Regions from separate parts of the Streptomyces sp. NPDC047453 genome, predicted to be linked through region 3. Evidence: riboswitches for the same ligand, from Rfam matches in the RefSeq annotation. Region 3 holds a riboswitch; each other region holds the start of a gene.
The links. A riboswitch is a leader RNA that binds a small molecule or an ion and turns the genes downstream of it on or off. The one in region 3 is predicted to bind thiamine pyrophosphate.
Positions count from the first base shown of each region.

Region 1: linked by a shared signal. The riboswitch ahead of ABZ818_RS30290 (thiamine ABC transporter substrate-binding protein) and the one ahead of thiO (glycine oxidase ThiO) in region 3 are both predicted to bind thiamine pyrophosphate.
Region 2: linked by a shared signal. The riboswitch ahead of thiC (phosphomethylpyrimidine synthase ThiC) and the one ahead of thiO (glycine oxidase ThiO) in region 3 are both predicted to bind thiamine pyrophosphate.

Region 1 is NZ_JBEYTS010000048.1:12,990-18,807, forward strand. Features, by position in the region: gene ABZ818_RS30275 (hypothetical protein) at 1-225, opposite strand, end outside; gene ABZ818_RS30280 (hypothetical protein) at 419-736, shown strand; gene rlmN (23S rRNA (adenine(2503)-C(2))-methyltransferase RlmN) at 862-1,968, shown strand; TPP riboswitch at 2,001-2,106, shown strand; gene ABZ818_RS30290 (thiamine ABC transporter substrate-binding protein) at 2,188-3,264, shown strand; gene ABZ818_RS30295 (iron ABC transporter permease) at 3,312-4,949, shown strand; gene ABZ818_RS30300 (ABC transporter ATP-binding protein) at 4,951-5,818, shown strand, end outside.
Region 2 is NZ_JBEYTS010000045.1:8,139-13,956, reverse strand. Features, by position in the region: gene ABZ818_RS29515 (metallophosphoesterase) at 1-892, shown strand, start outside; gene ABZ818_RS29510 (hypothetical protein) at 1,074-1,934, shown strand; gene thiC (phosphomethylpyrimidine synthase ThiC) at 2,299-4,131, opposite strand; TPP riboswitch at 4,124-4,301, opposite strand; gene ABZ818_RS29500 (YibE/F family protein) at 4,373-5,818, shown strand, end outside.
Region 3 is NZ_JBEYTS010000001.1:560,145-565,962, forward strand. Features, by position in the region: gene pknB (Stk1 family PASTA domain-containing Ser/Thr kinase) at 1-68, opposite strand, end outside; gene ABZ818_RS02495 (thiazole synthase) at 176-970, opposite strand; gene thiS (sulfur carrier protein ThiS) at 974-1,174, opposite strand; gene thiO (glycine oxidase ThiO) at 1,171-2,337, opposite strand; TPP riboswitch at 2,335-2,446, opposite strand; gene ABZ818_RS02510 (hypothetical protein) at 2,500-2,919, shown strand; gene ABZ818_RS02515 (FAD-dependent oxidoreductase) at 2,949-4,178, shown strand; gene ABZ818_RS02520 (helix-turn-helix domain-containing protein) at 4,245-4,610, shown strand; gene thiE (thiamine phosphate synthase) at 4,751-5,416, shown strand; gene metF (methylenetetrahydrofolate reductase [NAD(P)H]) at 5,594-5,818, shown strand, end outside.

The DNA.
Region 1 (5,818 bases), on a different contig from region 3:
CACAGCCGACTCACGAACATCGCCGCCGTAGAACACGTAGTAGGTCCAGTTGAAGTGGCGGGCCGGAAAGCCCCAGCCGCCGCTGTAGTGCCCGTCAGAATGCCCCGCGATCACTTGACGGACGGCGGCGAGCTGCTGCTCGTCGCACTCCAGCCAGCCCCTGATGGAGACGAAAACGCCCATCTTGTCGCCCTCCCATTGGACCAGCATCACCGTGCCTGCCAAGAGCCGATCTTCCGTGGGAATCGTAGGCGCACCCCCACGCGGGCCGGGCCGACAGCAACGCTGACGGCAACGAGGGCGAACGACGGCGGCTCCCACTAGCCCGCCGCGGCGGTGGCGCAAGCCTGTCGGCCTGAGGTACGAGGGGTCCGCCCGCATCTTCTAAGCACCGGTCCCAGGGCGTCATGATCTGCCGATGGATGAGTACGCCTGGCCCGCGGTCCCTGAAGTGCCGGCCGCGGACTTGGTGCGGGAGAGCTGGGAGGCAACCGTCGCGGCTCTGCCCGTCGAGGCCCGGATCACCGGGGAGGTCATCGGTCGCCAGCGCTTCGGGGTCTTCATACGTATAGACGGCGTGCCGTACGCCATAGCGCTGGCGGAGATCACGGCCATGCCGCTCGGGATGGACCTCCCAGCCCTCAGGGCCTTCGTCAGTGGGGAGGTCATCTGGCACGCCGCCCACAACCACCAGGTCAAGGTCCAGCTCGATGAGTGGCGGGCCGCCGACGAGTGATCTTCGCTGGGCCGTCTCTGGGCCGTCCGAGGCTGCTCAGGGGCGACCGGTGACGACCACTAACGACAGTCGTAGCGACCGGCAGCCGCAGGTCACCGGATTTGATCTGCGACACTGGTACAGCCATGCCTAAGCCCGGAGAACTCACTTTCGTCGCCCCGCGCGGTGCCAAGAAGCCGCCGCGGCACCTTGCCGATCTGTCGCCTGCCGAGCGCAAGGAGGCCGTCGCCGCGATCGGCGAGAAGCCGTTCCGTGCCAAGCAGCTCGCGCAGCACTACTTCGCGCGGTACGCGCACGACCCGGAGCAGTGGACCGACATCCCCGCCGGATCCCGCGCCAAGCTCCAGGAGGCGCTGCTTCCCGAGCTGATGACGGTCGTACGGCATCTGTCGACCGACCAGGGGACCACCCGCAAGACGCTGTGGCGCCTGTTCGACGGCACGCTCGTGGAGTCGGTGCTCATGCGCTACCCGGACCGGGTGACCATGTGCATCAGCTCGCAGGCGGGCTGCGGCATGAACTGCCCGTTCTGCGCCACGGGACAGGCCGGGCTCGACCGGAACCTGTCCACCGCCGAGATCGTGCACCAGATCGTGGACGGGATGCGCGCCCTGCGGGACGGAGAGGTCCCCGGTGGTCCCGCTCGCCTGTCGAACATCGTTTTCATGGGCATGGGCGAGCCGCTCGCCAACTACAACCGCGTCGTCGGCGCCATCCGCGCCCTGACCGACCCCGAGCCGGACGGGCTCGGCCTGTCCCAGCGCGGGATCACCGTCTCGACGGTGGGCCTGGTCCCGGCCATCCACCGGTTCTCCGACGAGGGCTTCAAGTGCCGGCTCGCCATCTCCCTGCACGCACCGGACGACGAACTGCGCGACACGCTCGTCCCGGTCAACACGCGGTGGAAGGTACGCGAGGTGCTCGACGCCGGATTCGAGTACACCGCCAGGTCCGGGCGCCGGCTGTCCATCGAGTACGCGCTGATCCGGGACATCAACGACCAGGCGTGGCGCGGCGACCGGCTCGGCCGGCTGCTCAAGGGCAGGCCGGTGCACGTCAACCTCATCCCGCTGAACCCGACGCCCGGCTCCAAGTGGACCGCGTCCCGCCCCGAGGACGAGAAGGCGTTCGTCGAGGCGATCGCCGCCCACGGTGTGCCGGTGACCATCCGGGACACCCGCGGTCAGGAGATCGACGGCGCCTGCGGTCAGCTGGCTGCCACCGAAAGGTAGCCGGACGGTAGGCTGATACCGCACACATCTTCATATTCCGACAGGGGAGCGCCACAGCGCTGAGAGTGCGGCACCGGCCGCAGACCCTCTGAACCTCGCCCAGGTCATTCTGGGTAGGAAGTTCGGTCATCACTCAAGCTGTTGTGCCCTGCCCGGGTGTCCCTCGCGGATCCCGGGCAGGGCCGCGTCTCTTCCTGGCCAACCCCCAGGAGGACTTCAGTGCACACCAAGACGTTCGCTGTCGTGGCGGTCGGGCTCGGCCTGGTCACGCTGTCGGCGTGCGGTTCGTCGCCGGGCGACAAGAGTTCGGCCGGCTCCAGGACGGTGACCCTGGTCAGCCACAACTCGTGGGCCGCCTCCAAGAGCGTCATCGCGGACTTCGAGAAGAGCTCCGGCTACAAGGTCAAGGTCCTCGAGGACGGCGACGCCGGCCAGGCGGTCAACAAGGCCATCCTCACCAAGGACAACCCGCAGGGTGACGTCTTCTTCGGCGTCGACAACACGCTGCTGTCGCGCGCCCTGGACAACGGGCTGTTCCAGTCGTACGAGCCGAAGGGTTCGGACCTGATCCTGCCGCAGTACCGCGTCGACGAGGCGAAGCACCGGGTCACGCCCATCGACACCGGCGACATCTGCGTCAACTACGACAAGAAGTACTTCGCCGACCACAAGCTGACCCCGCCCGCCTCGTTCGACGACCTGGTCAAGCCGGAGTACAAGAACTTCCTCGTCACCGAGAACGCCGCCACCTCCTCACCCGGCCTCGGCTTCCTGCTCGGCACCGCCGCCCAGTACGGGGACAAGGGCTGGCAGGACTACTGGAAGAAGCTCAAGGCCAACGGCGTCAAGGTCGTCGACGGCTGGGAGCAGGCCTACAACCAGGAGTTCTCCGGCTCCGCCGGCGGCCGGAAGGCCAAGGGCGACCGTCCCCTCGTCGTCTCCTACGCCTCCTCGCCGCCCGCCGAGGTCATCTACGCCGACCGGCGGCCGAAGACCGCGCCGACCGGCGTCGCGCAGGGCACCTGCTTCCGTCAGGTCGAGTACGCCGGACTGCTGAGCAACGCCCGGAACACCGAGGGCGGCAAGGCCTTCCTGGACTTTCTGGTCACCAAGAAGTTCCAGGACGACATGCCGCTGAACATGTTCGTCTACCCGGTGCGCGAAGGCGCCCAGGTGCCCCCGGAGTTCGTGCAGTACGGCCCCCAGGCCAAGGACCCCGAGACCATGGCCCCCGCCGAGATCGCCGCCAACCGTGACCAGTGGGTCAAGTCGTGGACCTCGCTCGTCCTCAGGTAGGCCGCGGACGCGGCCGCCGGACGGGGAACGCGGCGCGGCTCGGTCTCATGGCCGTGCCCGTCGCGTTCTTCGCGGTGTTCTTCGCCTACCCCGTGGCCGCGATCGTCCGGCGCGGCCTGGAGGCCGACGGGGCCTGGCAGTTGGGGCGGATCGCCGATGTGCTCGGACAGTCCGACATCCGGCACGTCCTGTGGTTCACCACTTGGCAGGCGCTCGCCTCCACCGTGCTCACCCTGCTCGTCGCCCTGCCCGGCGCCTATGTCTTCGCGCGCCTCGACTTCCCCGGCCGGCAGGTTCTGCGGGCCGTCGTGACCGTGCCGTTCGTGCTGCCCACGGTCGTGGTCGGCACCGCGTTCCTCGCGCTGGTCGGGCGCGGCGGCCTGCTCGACGAACTGTGGGGCGTACGGCTGGACACCACGGTCTGGGCGATCCTGCTCGCCCACGTCTTCTTCAACTACGCCGTCGTCGTACGGACCGTGGGCGGTCTGTGGGCGGGGCTCGACCCGCGCCAGGAGGAGGCGGCCGGGATGCTCGGCGCCTCGCCACTCGCAGCCTGGCGCAAGGTCACCCTGCCCGCGCTGGCGCCCGCGGTCGCCGCCGCCGCACTCATGGTCTTCCTGTTCACGTTCACCTCCTTCGGTGTGGTGCAGATCCTCGGCGGCCCCACCTTCTCCACCCTCGAGGTGGAGATCTACCGACAGACGTCCGAGATCTTCGACCTGGCCACCGCCGCGGTCCTGACGATCCTCCAGTTCGCCGCGGTGGGCGCGATCCTCGCCGTGCACGCCTGGACCGTACGGCGACGCGAGACCGCGCTGAAGCTGGTGGACGCCTCGCTGACCGCCCGCCGCCCGCGCGGCGCCGGGCAGTGGACGCTGCTGGCCGGGGTCCTCGCCACCATCGCCGTCCTCGTCGTGCTGCCGCTCGCCGTGCTGGTGCAGCGGTCGCTCACCGCGCCCGGGTTCGGCTACTACAGGGCGCTGACGAACGCGGACGGCGGCACCTTCCTGGTCGCGCCGATCGACGCCCTCGGCACCTCCCTGAGCTATGCCGCCGCGGCGACCGCCATCGCCGTGGTGATCGGCGCGCTCGCCGCCGCGGCCCTCACCCGCCTCCCCCATTCTCGCCTTCGCTCCCACGGGGGGACCCCCATCGCGGGCCGGCTCGTACGCGGCTTCGACGCGCTGCTGATGCTGCCGCTCGGGGTCTCCGCGGTGACCGTCGGCTTCGGCTTCCTGATCGCCCTCGACCGCCCGCCGCTGGACCTCAGGCAGTCCTGGATCCTGGTCCCGCTGGCACAGGCCCTGGTCGGCGTGCCCTTCGTCGTACGGACCATGCTGCCCGTGCTGCGCGCGGTGGACGTACGGCTGCGGGAGGCGGCGGCCGTGCTCGGGGCCTCGCCGTGGCGGGTGTGGCGTGAGGTCGACCTGCCCCTGGTACGGCGGGCACTGCTGATCGCCGCCGGGTTCGCCTTCGCGGTGTCACTGGGGGAGTTCGGGGCGACCGTGTTCATCGCGCGGCCCGACCGTCCGACGCTGCCGGTTGCCGTGGCGCGGTTGATCGGCCGGCCCGGCGACCTCAACTACGGCCAGGCGATGGCCCTTTCGACGATTCTGATGGTGGTGTGCGCGGTGGCGCTGCTGGTGCTGGAACGCCTGCGCACCGACCGGAGCGGGGAGTTCTGAGATGCTGCTGAGCCTTGAGGCCGCGACCGTGCGCTTCGGTGGGCGCGCCGCACTGGACGCGGTCGACCTGTCGGTCGCCGAGCACGAGATCGTGTGCGTGCTCGGACCCAGCGGCAGCGGCAAGTCGACCCTGCTGCGCGCGGTGGCCGGGCTTCAGCCGCTGGAGTCCGGGCGGGTACTGCTGGACGGGCGGGACCAGGCGGGGGTGCCGGTGCACCGGCGCGAGGTGGGGCTGATGTTCCAGGACCACCAGCTGTTCCCGCAGCGGGACGTGGCCGGCAACGTCGGCTTCGGGCTGCGGATGCACGGCGCGGCGAGGAGCGAACGGGACGCCCGAGTCGGGGAGTTGCTGGAGCTGGTCGGGCTGCCCGGTGCCGGGCGGCGGGCCGTGGCCGCGCTCTCCGGCGGGGAGCAGCAGCGGGTGGCCCTCGCCCGGGCGCTCGCCCCCCGGCCGCGGCTGCTGATGCTGGACGAGCCGCTCGGCCAGCTCGACCGCTCGCTGCGGGAGCGTCTCGTCGTCGAACTGCGGGAGCTCTTCGGGCGGTTGGGCACCACCGTGCTCGCCGTCACGCACGACCAGGGCGAGGCCTTCGCGCTCGCCGACCGGGTCGTGGTGATGCGGGACGGCCGGATCGCCCAGTGGGGCACGCCACTCGAGGTGTGGCAGCGGCCGGCCGACGCCTTCGTGGCCCGTTTCCTCGGCTTCGAGAACGTGGTGGAGGCGAACGTGGAGGGCGAGGTGGCGGTCACCCCGTGGGGCAAGGTGCCGGTCCCCGGCGGCTCGGCCCAGGGCACCCGCACCCTCCTCGTCCGGCCCGCCGGAGTCCGCCTCGTCCCCACCGCCGAGGGACTGCCCTGCGCGGTGACCG
Region 2 (5,818 bases), on a different contig from region 3:
CATCAAGCGCGGTGACACGCTTCAGGTGGCGGTCGACCCGGTCTCCGCTCCGACCCGGCAGTCCGCCACCGGCCCGGGCCCCCTCTACGTCGTCGGTGACGTGCACGGCTACCTGGATCAGCTGGTCGCCGCGCTCCAGGAGAAGGGGCTCGTCGACTCCGCCGGCCAGTGGTGCGCGGGCACCGCACGGCTGTGGTTCCTCGGCGACTTCACCGACCGCGGCCCGGACGGCATCGGCGTCATCGACCTCGTGATGCGGCTGTCCGCGGAGGCGGCCGCGGCCGGCGGCTACTGCAAGGCCCTCATGGGCAACCACGAGCTGCTGCTGCTCGGCGCCAAGCGGTTCGGCGACACCCCCGTCAACTCCGGCGCGGGCACCGCGACCTTCCAGGCGGCCTGGCTGCTCAACGGCGGCCAGAAGTCCGACATGGACCGCCTCCGGGACCACCACCTCCAGTGGATGGCCCGGCTCGACGCCGTCGAGGCGGTCGACGGCTACCTGCTCGTGCACTCCGACACCACCTCCTATCTCGACTACGGTGCCTCGATCGAAGAGGTCAACGACACCGTCCGCGAGACGCTCACCCGCAACGACGCGAACGAAGTCTGGGATCTGTTCCGCAAGTTCACCAAGCGCTTCTCCTTCCGCGACGAGGGCGGTGCCGACGCCGTGCGCTCCCTGCTCGATACGTACGGCGGCACCCGCATCGTTCACGGCCACAGCCCCATTCCCTATCTGCTGGGCGAAGTCGGCTCCGAGGAAGGCGAGGAGTCCGCGGGTCCGGTCGTGGAGGGACCGCACATCTATGCCGACGGACTCGCCATCGCGATGGACGGCGGCGTAACCATGGCCGGAAAGCTGCTGGTCCAGCAACTGCCCCTCGACATCTGACCGTTCACCGGGCAGCCCGCCTGTCGAGACGACCGCGCAGGTCGGCACCCAATTTGTGGAAACCCCCTGTCACCGCGCGCCGTCACGGCTCTACCATCGGCTTATCCGTAGCAGGCTCCCCTCCGTTTCTGCCCGACGGCTCGCCGCCATGCGAGCCCCAAGCCCTACGGAGCATCGGGGGATGCACATGAACAGCGTTCCGCAGCACCTGCTGAGCGAGGACCGCCAGGAATACGAGCGGATCCTCGATGAGGCGCTGCGCTCCGCCCCACACCACCCGGAACTGGCCGCTGCCGGACAGCGGCTCAACTCGGAACAACTGCGCACCATGGCGCTGAGCGCCACCGCTGTCATAACGGCGGCCGCGTCGACCGAGTACCACCACTACGTCAAGGTCCGCGAGGAACTGCGCCGACCGGCGCCGGCCGTCCCGCCCTCCCTCATCGAGGCCGACTCGGCCGAGCCGGGCGGGCTCGCCCGACCAGCCGCCACCTTGGACGAGGTCACCGAGGCCCACGGCGCGGGCGCGGGCGCCGTCGTCGCGGTACTCGCCCCCGTACTCGCCGGGACCGCCGCGGCCCTCTTCCTGCTCGTCGGCTACATCCTGAGGATGCTGGACCCGACCCAGGCGTTCGCCCAGTCCATGATCACCGCGGGCTGGGTGTTCGGTGCCCTGACCGCGGCCGCGATCCTCGTCGCCGCCGCCGGGCTGCTGCTCACCGCGCTGCGCAACCGCCCCTCGCTCGACAGCGGCGCCTACGCCGAACTGGGCGAGGAGGTTGCCCAAGCCAGGGAAGCCTGGGAGGAGGCCCTGCTCGAACGGGGCATCCTGCCGTTCCTGCGCGACGCGCTCGCCGACCCGCGCTCCCCCGCACCAGGGCATACGGGGCCGGCGTCACCGACCGGCCGCATGCCACAGCTCGGCTACGGCCGGCCAGGTTTCAGCAGCCCGGACGACGGGGCCCCGAGCCGCCGCCCGCGCTTCTCCAGTCCCGACTTCAGCAGCCCGGACTACGGAGGCCCGGAACACCAACCGGAGTAACCAGCGCCCCGCGCTCCCACGCCGAGGGCGACTGCTCGCCCCCGAGGGCCCGGCGCGCACCCCGCCACCCCGTCCCGCACCCACCGGGCCGGGGCGCCGGGGACGCCCGCACGAACGCAGGCTCTCCATCGAGTACGAGCAGCCTGCGCCGTGCCCCGGAGCCCAACTTCTGGGGCTGCATACGACACTTCCATCGCTGTCGCTCCAGCAGTGCTCATGGCGGCGCCTCTCCCTGCTCACTACCGGCCTGTGCCGGTTTCCGGGGGAGACCGTAACCGCGGCCTCTGGCAGAGGGCGGCGCCGGGACTACAGCAAAGGGAGCGGTGCCTTGGCGCGCTCGCCGAGAGCACCGCCCCACCATGCATCAGTCGGCGATCGGCAGGTACACCCGGTTCCCCGCCTCCGCGAACTCCTTCGACTTCTGCAGCATGCCCTCAGCGATCTCCTCCGCCGTGGCACCCTCAGCCGCTGCACCGCCGAACCGCTCTGTGATGCTTTGGCTAATCTTCATCGAGCAGAACTTCGGGCCGCACATCGAGCAGAAGTGAGCCGTCTTGGCGGGTTCCGCCGGGAGGGTCTCGTCGTGGAACTCCCTTGCCGTGTCCGGGTCGAGGGAGAGGTTGAACTGGTCCTCCCACCGGAACTCGAAGCGGGCGTCGGACAGGGCGTCGTCCCACTCCTGCGCGCCCGGGTGCCCCTTGGCGAGGTCGGCCGCGTGGGCGGCGATCTTGTAGGTGATGACGCCGGTCTTGACGTCGTCGCGGTTGGGCAGGCCCAGGTGCTCCTTGGGCGTGACGTAGCAGAGCATGGCCGTGCCCCACCAGGCGATCATCGCGGCGCCGATGCCGGAGGTGATGTGGTCGTACGCCGGGGCGACGTCCGTCGTCAGCGGGCCGAGCGTATAGAACGGAGCTTCATCGCAGATCTCCTGCTGAAGGTCGATGTTCTCCTTGATCTTGTGCATCGGGACGTGGCCCGGGCCCTCGATCATGGTCTGTACGTCCAAACGCCTGGCGATCCGGCCGAGTTCCCCGAGCGTGCGCAGTTCCGCGAACTGCGCCTCGTCGTTGGCGTCCGCGATCGAGCCGGGCCGGAGTCCGTCGCCCAACGAGTACGTGACGTCGTAGGCCGCGAGGATCTCGCAGAGCTCCTCGAAGTTCTCGTAGAGGAACGACTCCTTGTGGTGCGCCAGGCACCAGGCGGCCATGATCGAGCCGCCGCGCGAGACGATGCCGGTCTTTCGGTTCGCGGTCAGCGGCACGTAGGCAAGGCGTACCCCGGCGTGGACGGTCATGTAGTCCACGCCCTGTTCGGCCTGCTCGATGACGGTGTCCTTGTAGATCTCCCAGGTCAGTTCCTCGGCCTTGCCGTCCACCTTCTCCAGGGCCTGGTAGAGCGGGACGGTGCCGATGGGGACGGGGGAGTTGCGCAGCACCCACTCACGGGTGGTGTGGATGTTGCGGCCGGTGGAGAGGTCCATGACCGTGTCGGCGCCCCAGCGGGTCGCCCAGGTCATCTTCTCCACCTCCTCCTCGATGGAAGAGGTCACCGCGGAGTTGCCGATGTTGGCGTTGACCTTCACCAGGAACCGCTTGCCGATGATCATCGGCTCGATCTCCGGGTGGTTGACGTTGGCCGGCAGCACCGCGCGGCCCGCCGCGATCTCCTCGCGGACGGTCTCGGGAGCGACGTTCTCCCGGATGGCCACGAACTCCATCTCCGGCGTGATCTCCCCGCGGCGCGCGTAGGCGAGTTGCGTCACCGCTCCTCCGTCGCGGCCGCGGCGCGGCTGGCGCGGCCGTCCCGGGAACACCGCGTCGAGGTTGCGCAGACCGCCGCGCGGCGAGGTGTGCTTGATCCCGTCGTCCTCGGGGCGGACGGGACGGCCGGCGTACTCCTCGGTGTCGCCGCGGGCCACGATCCAGTTCTCCCGCAACGGCGGCAGGCCCCTGCGGACATCGGTTCCCACAAGTGGATCGGTATACGGGCCGGAGGTGTCGTACAGCGTGACCGACTGCCCGTCGGTGAGGTGCACCTGACGGACCGGCACTCGCAGATCGGGACGTGAGCCCTCCACGTAGCCCTTGTGCCAGCCGCTGGACTTTCCGGCCTCCCCGTCGGAAGCGTCGGAAGTGATCCGCTCCGCGTCGCTGGAGATCTGCTTGGAGGCAGGCGTGCGTACGTCCTTGTTGGTCATGAGACCTACTCCCTACGCCGGCATTACCCGGTAACAGGTTCGGCGGTCGACGCAGCGGTATCCGTCTGCCGGCGTTTCCTGTGAAACATCGCACGTTCCACGTGAAACATCGCAAAGACGGAGGTCAGCGCCCTCTCAGCCCGGTGCTCCGAGCTCCCGCGTGTGCAAAGGTGCCCCCACGCTAGCGTCATTTGTGGCGCGGTGAACAGTGGGCCTGTGCCGTTCTTGCGATGATCGGGCGGTGACCACGACAGAGCAGTTCCCCCATCCGCCGCCCGAACCCCGACGCGGAGAGGACTTCCGGCACGGCCAGGAAGCCACCGCCGCCGGCCACGGACACGGCCCCGCGACCGGCGGCGGCCACGGCCCGGGGAGCAGTGCCGGGCACGGTCCGGGAAGCGGTGGCGGGCACGGGCACGGCCACAGCCACGGGCCGGCCGCACCCGTGTCGAAGCACCTCCGCAAAGTGATCGCGGCGATCCTCATCCCGTTCGCCGCCGTGGTGGCGGCCGGACTCGCCGTGCTGTGGCCGGGTGGCGCCCCGTCGCACGAGCGCACCGGCGTGGGCTTCGACCGGCAGACCCAGCAAGCCACCGTCGTCGAGGTGCTCGAGGTCAGCTGCCGGTCGGTGAACGGCTCCGGGGACACACCGACCGGCGACACCTCCACCGCCGAAGGGTCCTCCGCACAGCAGCAGCAGTCCGGGAGCTGCAAGAAGGCCACGATCCGGGTGGACACCGGCAACGACAAGGGCCGTACCTTCACCGAGGTCGTACAGCCCGACCAGTCCCGGCAGCTGCACCAGGGCGAGAAGGTCGTGGTCGCCTACGAACCCTCGGCACCCAAGGACTTGCAGTATTCGGTCACCGACATCAACCGGCACTTCCCGATGGCGCTGCTGGCCGGTCTCTTCGCACTCGCCGTCGTGGTCGTCGGGCGGATGCGGGGCGTCATGGCGCTGGTCGCGCTGGCCATCAGCTTCCTGGTGCTGAACCTCTTCGTCCTGCCAGCGATCCTGCAGGGATCGAACCCGCTGGTCGTGGCGGTGGTGGGAGCCAGCGCCATCATGCTGATCGCGCTGTACATGTGTCACGGCCTGTCCGCCCGTACCTCGGTCGCGGTGCTCGGCACGCTGATCTCGCTCATGCTGATCGGCTTCCTGGGCTCGCTGTTCATCGGCTGGGCCGCGCTGACCGGCAACACCGACGACAGCACCGGTCTGATCCACGGCCTGTATCCGTCGATAGACATGAGCGGCCTGCTGCTCGCCGGTGTCATCATCGGCTCGCTCGGCGTCCTGGACGATGTGACGGTGACACAGACCTCCGCGGTCTGGGAGCTGCACGAGGCCAACCCCGCGATGGGCTGGCGCGGGCTGTACCGCGCGGGCATCCGCATCGGACGCGACCACATCGCCTCCGTCGTCAACACCCTCGTCCTCGCGTACGCGGGTGCCGCGCTCCCGCTGCTGCTGCTGTTCTCCATCGCGCAGAGCAGCGTGACGACCGTCGCCACCAGTGAGCTCGTCGCGGAGGAGATCGTGCGCACGCTGGTGGGCTCCATCGGCCTGGTCGCCTCCGTGCCGGTCACCACGGCGCTGGCGGCACTCGTGGTCTCGGCCGACCGCCCGGGACGGGCGCAGGCCGCGGCACAGGCCACCCTGCCCGCTCCGGCGCGCGGTGGAAGG
Region 3 (5,818 bases):
CGCGCGTCGACGCGATAACGGCCGTCGAGCACCTGCCCGACGAGAGGGTCCTGAAGGGTCGTATCCACGCAGGCGAGTCTACGAGCCGCCACGGACACACTCGGATTTCGGACGCTGTCGCGGCAGGACTGAAGCCGACCTGTGACGCGGCCCACGCACCCGTGAGAGGAGGCGCCTAGAACGCGGGCCGCTCCGGGTCCAGTCTGGCCAGGCCCTCCGCCGGGGACGACGCCTCCGCGAAGTGCCGCTTGGGGATCCGCCCGGCCAGCCGGGCCAGCCGCCCCGCCTCCACGGCGGACCGCATCGCCGCGGCCATCATCACCGGCTCCTGCGCCCGCGTCACCGCGGAGGCGAGCATCACCCCGGCACACCCCAGCTCCATGGCCAGCGCCACGTCCGAGGCCGTACCGGCCCCGGCGTCCAGGATCACCGGCACGCGCGCGTGCTCCACGATCAGCTGGAAGTTGTGCGGGTTGCGGATGCCGAGCCCGGACCCGATGGGCGAGCCCAGAGGCATGATCGCGGCGCAGCCCGCGTCCTCCAGCTTCCGCGCCAGCACTGGATCGTCGTTCGTGTACGGCAGCACCGTGAAACCGTCGTCGACCAGCGTCTCCGCCGCGTCCAGCAGCTCGATCGGGTCCGGCAGCAGCGTGCGCTCGTCGGCGATGACCTCCAGCTTGACGAGGTCCGTGCCCAGCGCCTCCCGCGCCAGCCGGGCGGTGAGCACCGCCTCACCCGCGGTGAAGCAGCCCGCCGTGTTGGGCAGCACCCGGATCCCGAGCGACTCCAGCACCGACAGCACGGAGCCGTGCACCGAGGGGTCCACCCGCCGCATCGCGACCGTGGTCAGCTCCGTGCCGGAGGCCGTGAGCGCCCGCTCCAGCACCTCCAGGCTCGGCGCGCCGCCGGTGCCCATGACCAGCCGGGAGGTGAAGGCCGTACCACCGAGGACGAAGGGATCGTCGGCCATGGCTCAGCCTCCCTGGACGGCGGTCAGCACTTCGACGCGGTCGCCCTCGGCCAGGGCCGTGGACGACCACCGCGCGCGCGGGACGACGGTCTCGTTGAGGGCGGCGGCCACCCCGGAGGGCGCCGCGCTCAGGGTCCGTACGACGGTGTCGAGGGACGTGCCGGGCGTGACCCGGCGGGGCTCGCCGTTGACGGAGATGTTCATACGGGCTGCTCCGTGAGTGCCGTGGCGTGAAAACGCCTGGGGGAGAAGGGACGCACCTCGTCCGGCAGCTCGCCGGTGGTCAGGACGTGCGCCATGGCGTCACCGGTGACCGGCGTGAGCAGCACGCCGTTGCGGTAGTGCCCGGTGGCCAGCAGCAGGCCGTCCAGCCCGGTCGGGCCGAGCAGCGGTGCGTTGTCGGGGGAGCCGGGCCGCAGTCCGGCCCGGGTCTCCGTGAGCGGCAGCTCGGTGATCCCGGGCACCAGCTCGTGCGCGTCGCGCAGCAGCTCGTACACGCCGCCCGCCGTCACCGTCGTGTCCCAGCCCAGCTCCTCGCTCGTGGCCCCGACGACCAGCTCGCCGCTGAGCCGCGGCACCAGGTAGACCTGGCTGCCGCGCACCACGGCCCGCACGGTACGGCTCAGGAACGGCGCGTACCGCTTCGGCACCGCCAGCCGCAGCACCTGCCCCTTCACCGGCCGCACCGGTGGCAGCACGTCGTCCGGGACGCCCGCGAGCCGTCCGCTGTGGCTGCCCGCGGCGAGCACCACCTGGTCCGCGGTCGGCGCGGTGCCGTCGCGCAGCACACAGCCCGTGGCGCGGTCGCGGGCGACGGTGAGCCGCTCGGCCCAGCCGCGGTGGAAGACCACGCCCGCCCGCTCGCAGGCCGCGACCAGGGCGCCGGCGAGCCGCCGCGGGTCGATCTGGTGGTCGCCGTCCACCCGCAGCCCGCCGCGCACGCCCGGCGCGAGCATCGGCTCGAGCCGGCGGCACTCCCGTCCGGACAGCCACTCGGAGTCCAGGCCCGAACGGCGCTGAAGGTCGTGCAGTTCCCGCAGGTGGGCGCGGTCGTCGGCGTCCAGCGCGACCGCGAGGGTGCCGCAGCGGCGGTAGCCGAGGTCGTGGCCGGTCAGCTCGGTCAGCTCGGCCACGAAGTCCGGGTAGCGGCGGGCGGAGGCCAGGTTGAGCCCGAGCAGGGTCTGCTCGCCGTAGTGCAGTTCGGTGACGGCGGCCAGCATCCCGGCGGCCACCTGTGCGGCCCCGCCGCCCGGCTGGGGGTCCACCACGGCCGTGGCGAACCCGCGCTGCGCCGAGCGCCAGGCCGTCACCAGCCCGATGATGCCGCCCCCCACGACGAGGACGCCTGACGTACGTGGCAACGACATGGGCGTCCAGCCCCTCCCTTCGCCGGCATGACCCGGATCAGGTTCGTACGGTCGGAGGCCGCCAGCCTCCCTCTCAGCCCGGTGCGTCCGGGCTCCCGCGAGTGCTTGTACGGTGGCCACCCTAGCCCGCAGAGCATTGCCCCGGTAAGGGAGCCTCCCGCCATGACCCGCCCGCCCGTCTCCCGCCACGACTCTCGGGCGGGTGGCTCCGCCCGGCCCTCTTCCTCGCTCGACGGCCGCGTTCTCGCCCCGGTCGCCGACCAGGCCCCGGGCCAGGTGGGCACGCGCACCCGCTTCATGTATCACGAGCGGAACGGGGAGATCTGGGCCGAGTACGCGGGCGGCGACGTCGTACGCGGCCATTTGGTGGGTACCAGGGAAAGTGACCGGCTCGACTTCCGGTACGTCCAGCTCAAGCAGGACGGGACCACCTCCTCCGGGCACTGCGTGTCGACGGTGGTCGAACTGCCCGACGGGCGGGTGCGGTTGGAGGAGACCTGGCGCTGGGAGTCGCAGCCCGGCAGTGGGACGAGCGTGGTGGAAGAGGTTGTGGAGCAGGTCACCTCGCACGCTCCTGACTGACGGTTTGTCAGGTGACTTATGGTGATCAGGTGAGCGACCAGACGCAGGAGCAGGGCACAACAGGGCCGCGGCGCGTGGTCGTCGCGGGCGCGGGCATGGCCGGCGTGCAGACCGCGGTCGCCCTGCGCGAGCAGGGCTTCACCGGCACCGTGACACTGATCGGCGCCGAACCCCACCAGCCCTACGACCGGCCGCCGCTGTCCAAGGCCGTCCTGCTCGGCAAGGCCGAGGGCTCCGCCTTCGACATCGACTTCGAGGCGCTCGGCCTCGAACTGCGGCTCGGCTGCGACGCGCTGGCCGTGCGGCCCGACCCGCATGTGCTGGAGACCTCGGCGGGGCCGGTGCCGTACGACGTGCTCGTCCTGGCCACCGGTGCCGAACCGATCCGGCTGCCCGGCGTGGAGGGAGTCCCCGGGGTCCACCTGCTGCGCACCCTGGACGACGCCGAACGGCTGCGGCCGGTGCTCACCGAGCAGCACGACATCGTGGTCGTCGGCGCGGGCTGGATCGGCGCCGAGTTCGCCACCGCCGCGCGTGAGGCGGGCTGCGCCGTGACCGTCGTGGAGGCCGCGGACCGGCCGCTCGCGGGGGCGCTGCCCGCGGAGGTGGCCGCGCCGATGACCGCCTGGTACGCCGACAGCGGCGCCGAACTGCGTACCCGCGCGCGCGTGGAGCGCGTCGAACCCGGCGCGGTGGTGCTCGACGACGGCACGCGGCTGCCCGCGGGCGCCGTCGTGGTCGGCATCGGCGCGCGCCCCGCCACCGGCTGGCTGGCCGGCTCGGGCATCGAGCTGGGCCGGCACGGGGACGTCCTGGCCGACGACCACCTGCGCACGTCCGTGCCGGACGTGTACGCCGTCGGCGACTGCGCCTCCTTCCCCTCGGGACGGTACGGCGAGCGCCTGCTGATCCACCACTGGGACAACGCGCTCCAGGGCCCGCGCACGGTCGCGGCCGACATCGTCGGCCTCACCCCCGTGGTCTACGACCCGGTGCCGTACTTCTGGTCCGAGCAGTTCGGGCGCTTCGTGCAGTACGCCGGCCACCACACGTCGGCCGACACCGTCGTCTGGCGCGGCGATCGCACCGGACCTGCATGGACGGTCTGTTGGCTCCGCGAGGGCCGGCTCGTCGCTCTGCTGGCCGTCGGCCGACCGCGGGATCTGGCGCAGGGGCGGCGGCTGATCGCGTCCGGCACGCCCATGGATGCGCGGCTGCTGGCGGACCCGGCGAAGCCCCTGAAGACGGCGACGGCGTGAGGCACGCGGCCCCGGGTGGACGGGCCTGGCTTCCGAGTGTCAGTGGCAGATGGCACGCTTGTTTCCGTGACCGAGATTGACACGAAGATCGATGCTCTCGTCCCTGCCTGGCTCACCCTTCCCGACATCGCCGAACAGCTCGGCGTCGAGGTGACACGTGTGCGTCAGCTGGTCAAGGAGGGCCAGCTCATCGCCGTACGCCGGGGTGAGAACCGCGCACTGCACGTCCCCGCCGCCTTCATCGACGGCGACAAGGTCGTCAAGGGCCTGTCCGGCACCCTGACGCTCCTGAGGGACGACGGCTTCACGGTCGAAGAGATGATCGAATGGCTGTTCACCCCCGACCCGACCCTGCCGGGCACCCCCGCCCAGGCCCTGAGTGAGAACCGCGGCACAGAGGTGAAGCGCCGCGCCCAGGCCCTCGCCGTCTGACCCGGCCATCCGCCTGCGCACCCGGCCCCGGCCTCCGGCCGGGGCCTCGGTGTTCCCGCAGGCCGGGCCGGCGGGGCGGGTAGGGTCCGTCCGAGTGGTCGGACGAGCCACCCAACCGACGAGCCGGGGGGAACCCGCGTATGCCTGAGACCGCCGCCATGGCCGACGCCCGTGACCGGCTCGGTGACGCGCGCCTGTATCTGTGCACGGACGCCCGGAGGCGGCAGGGGGACCTGGCCGAGTTCCTGAACGCGGTGCTGGCGGCGGGCGTCGACATCGTGCAGTTGCGGGACAAGGGCATGGAGGCCGGGGAGGAGCTGGACCGGCTGGCGGTGTTCGCCGACGCCTGCGCCCGGCACGGCAAGCTGCTCGCGGTCAACGACCGGGCGGACGTCGCCCACGCGGCCCGTGCCGATGTGCTGCACCTGGGGCAGGGGGACCTTCCCGTGCCCGCCGCCCGCGCGATCCTCGGCGACGGCGTCCTGATCGGCCGGTCCACGCACGCCGAGGACGAGGCCGCCGCCGCGGCCGTGCAGGACGGCGTGGACTACTTCTGCACCGGACCCTGCTGGCCCACGCCCACCAAGCCCGGCCGTCCCGCACCCGGCCTCGACCTGGTCCGGTACACCGCCTCGCTCGGCACCGGCCGGCCCTGGTTCGCCATCGGCGGCATCGGCCTCGGCAACCTGGACCAGGTCCTGGAGGCCGGCGCCCGCCGTGTCGTCGTGGTCCGGGCGATCACCGAGGCCGACGACCCCGGAGCGGCGGCGGCCGAGTTCGCCGCGCGGCTGAGGCAGGCCGGATAGGGGGCGGCGCGACACGGCCGGACGCGGCGGCCGGTCGTCTCATTACCCGGACAGTCGACCCGGCCCGACTCGCTCATTTCCGGCCCCGTTGTCCGAAGGGTGGACAAGAAGCCGACAATTCACGCAAATTTCCGGGGCTCGGTTGGGAGTCCGCCGCGCCCTGGATAGCCTGCCAGTATGGCCCTCGGAACCGCATCCACCAGGACTGATCGCGCGCGCACCGTGCGTGACATGCTCGCCACCGGCAAGAGCACGTACTCCTTCGAGTTCTGGGCGCCGAAGACGGCGAAGGGCGAGCGCAGCCTGTGGAACGCGCTGCGCAGGATCGAGGCCGTCGCCCCCGACTTCGTCTCGGTGACGTACGGCGCCGGCGGCTCCACCCGCGCGGGCACGGTGCGGGCG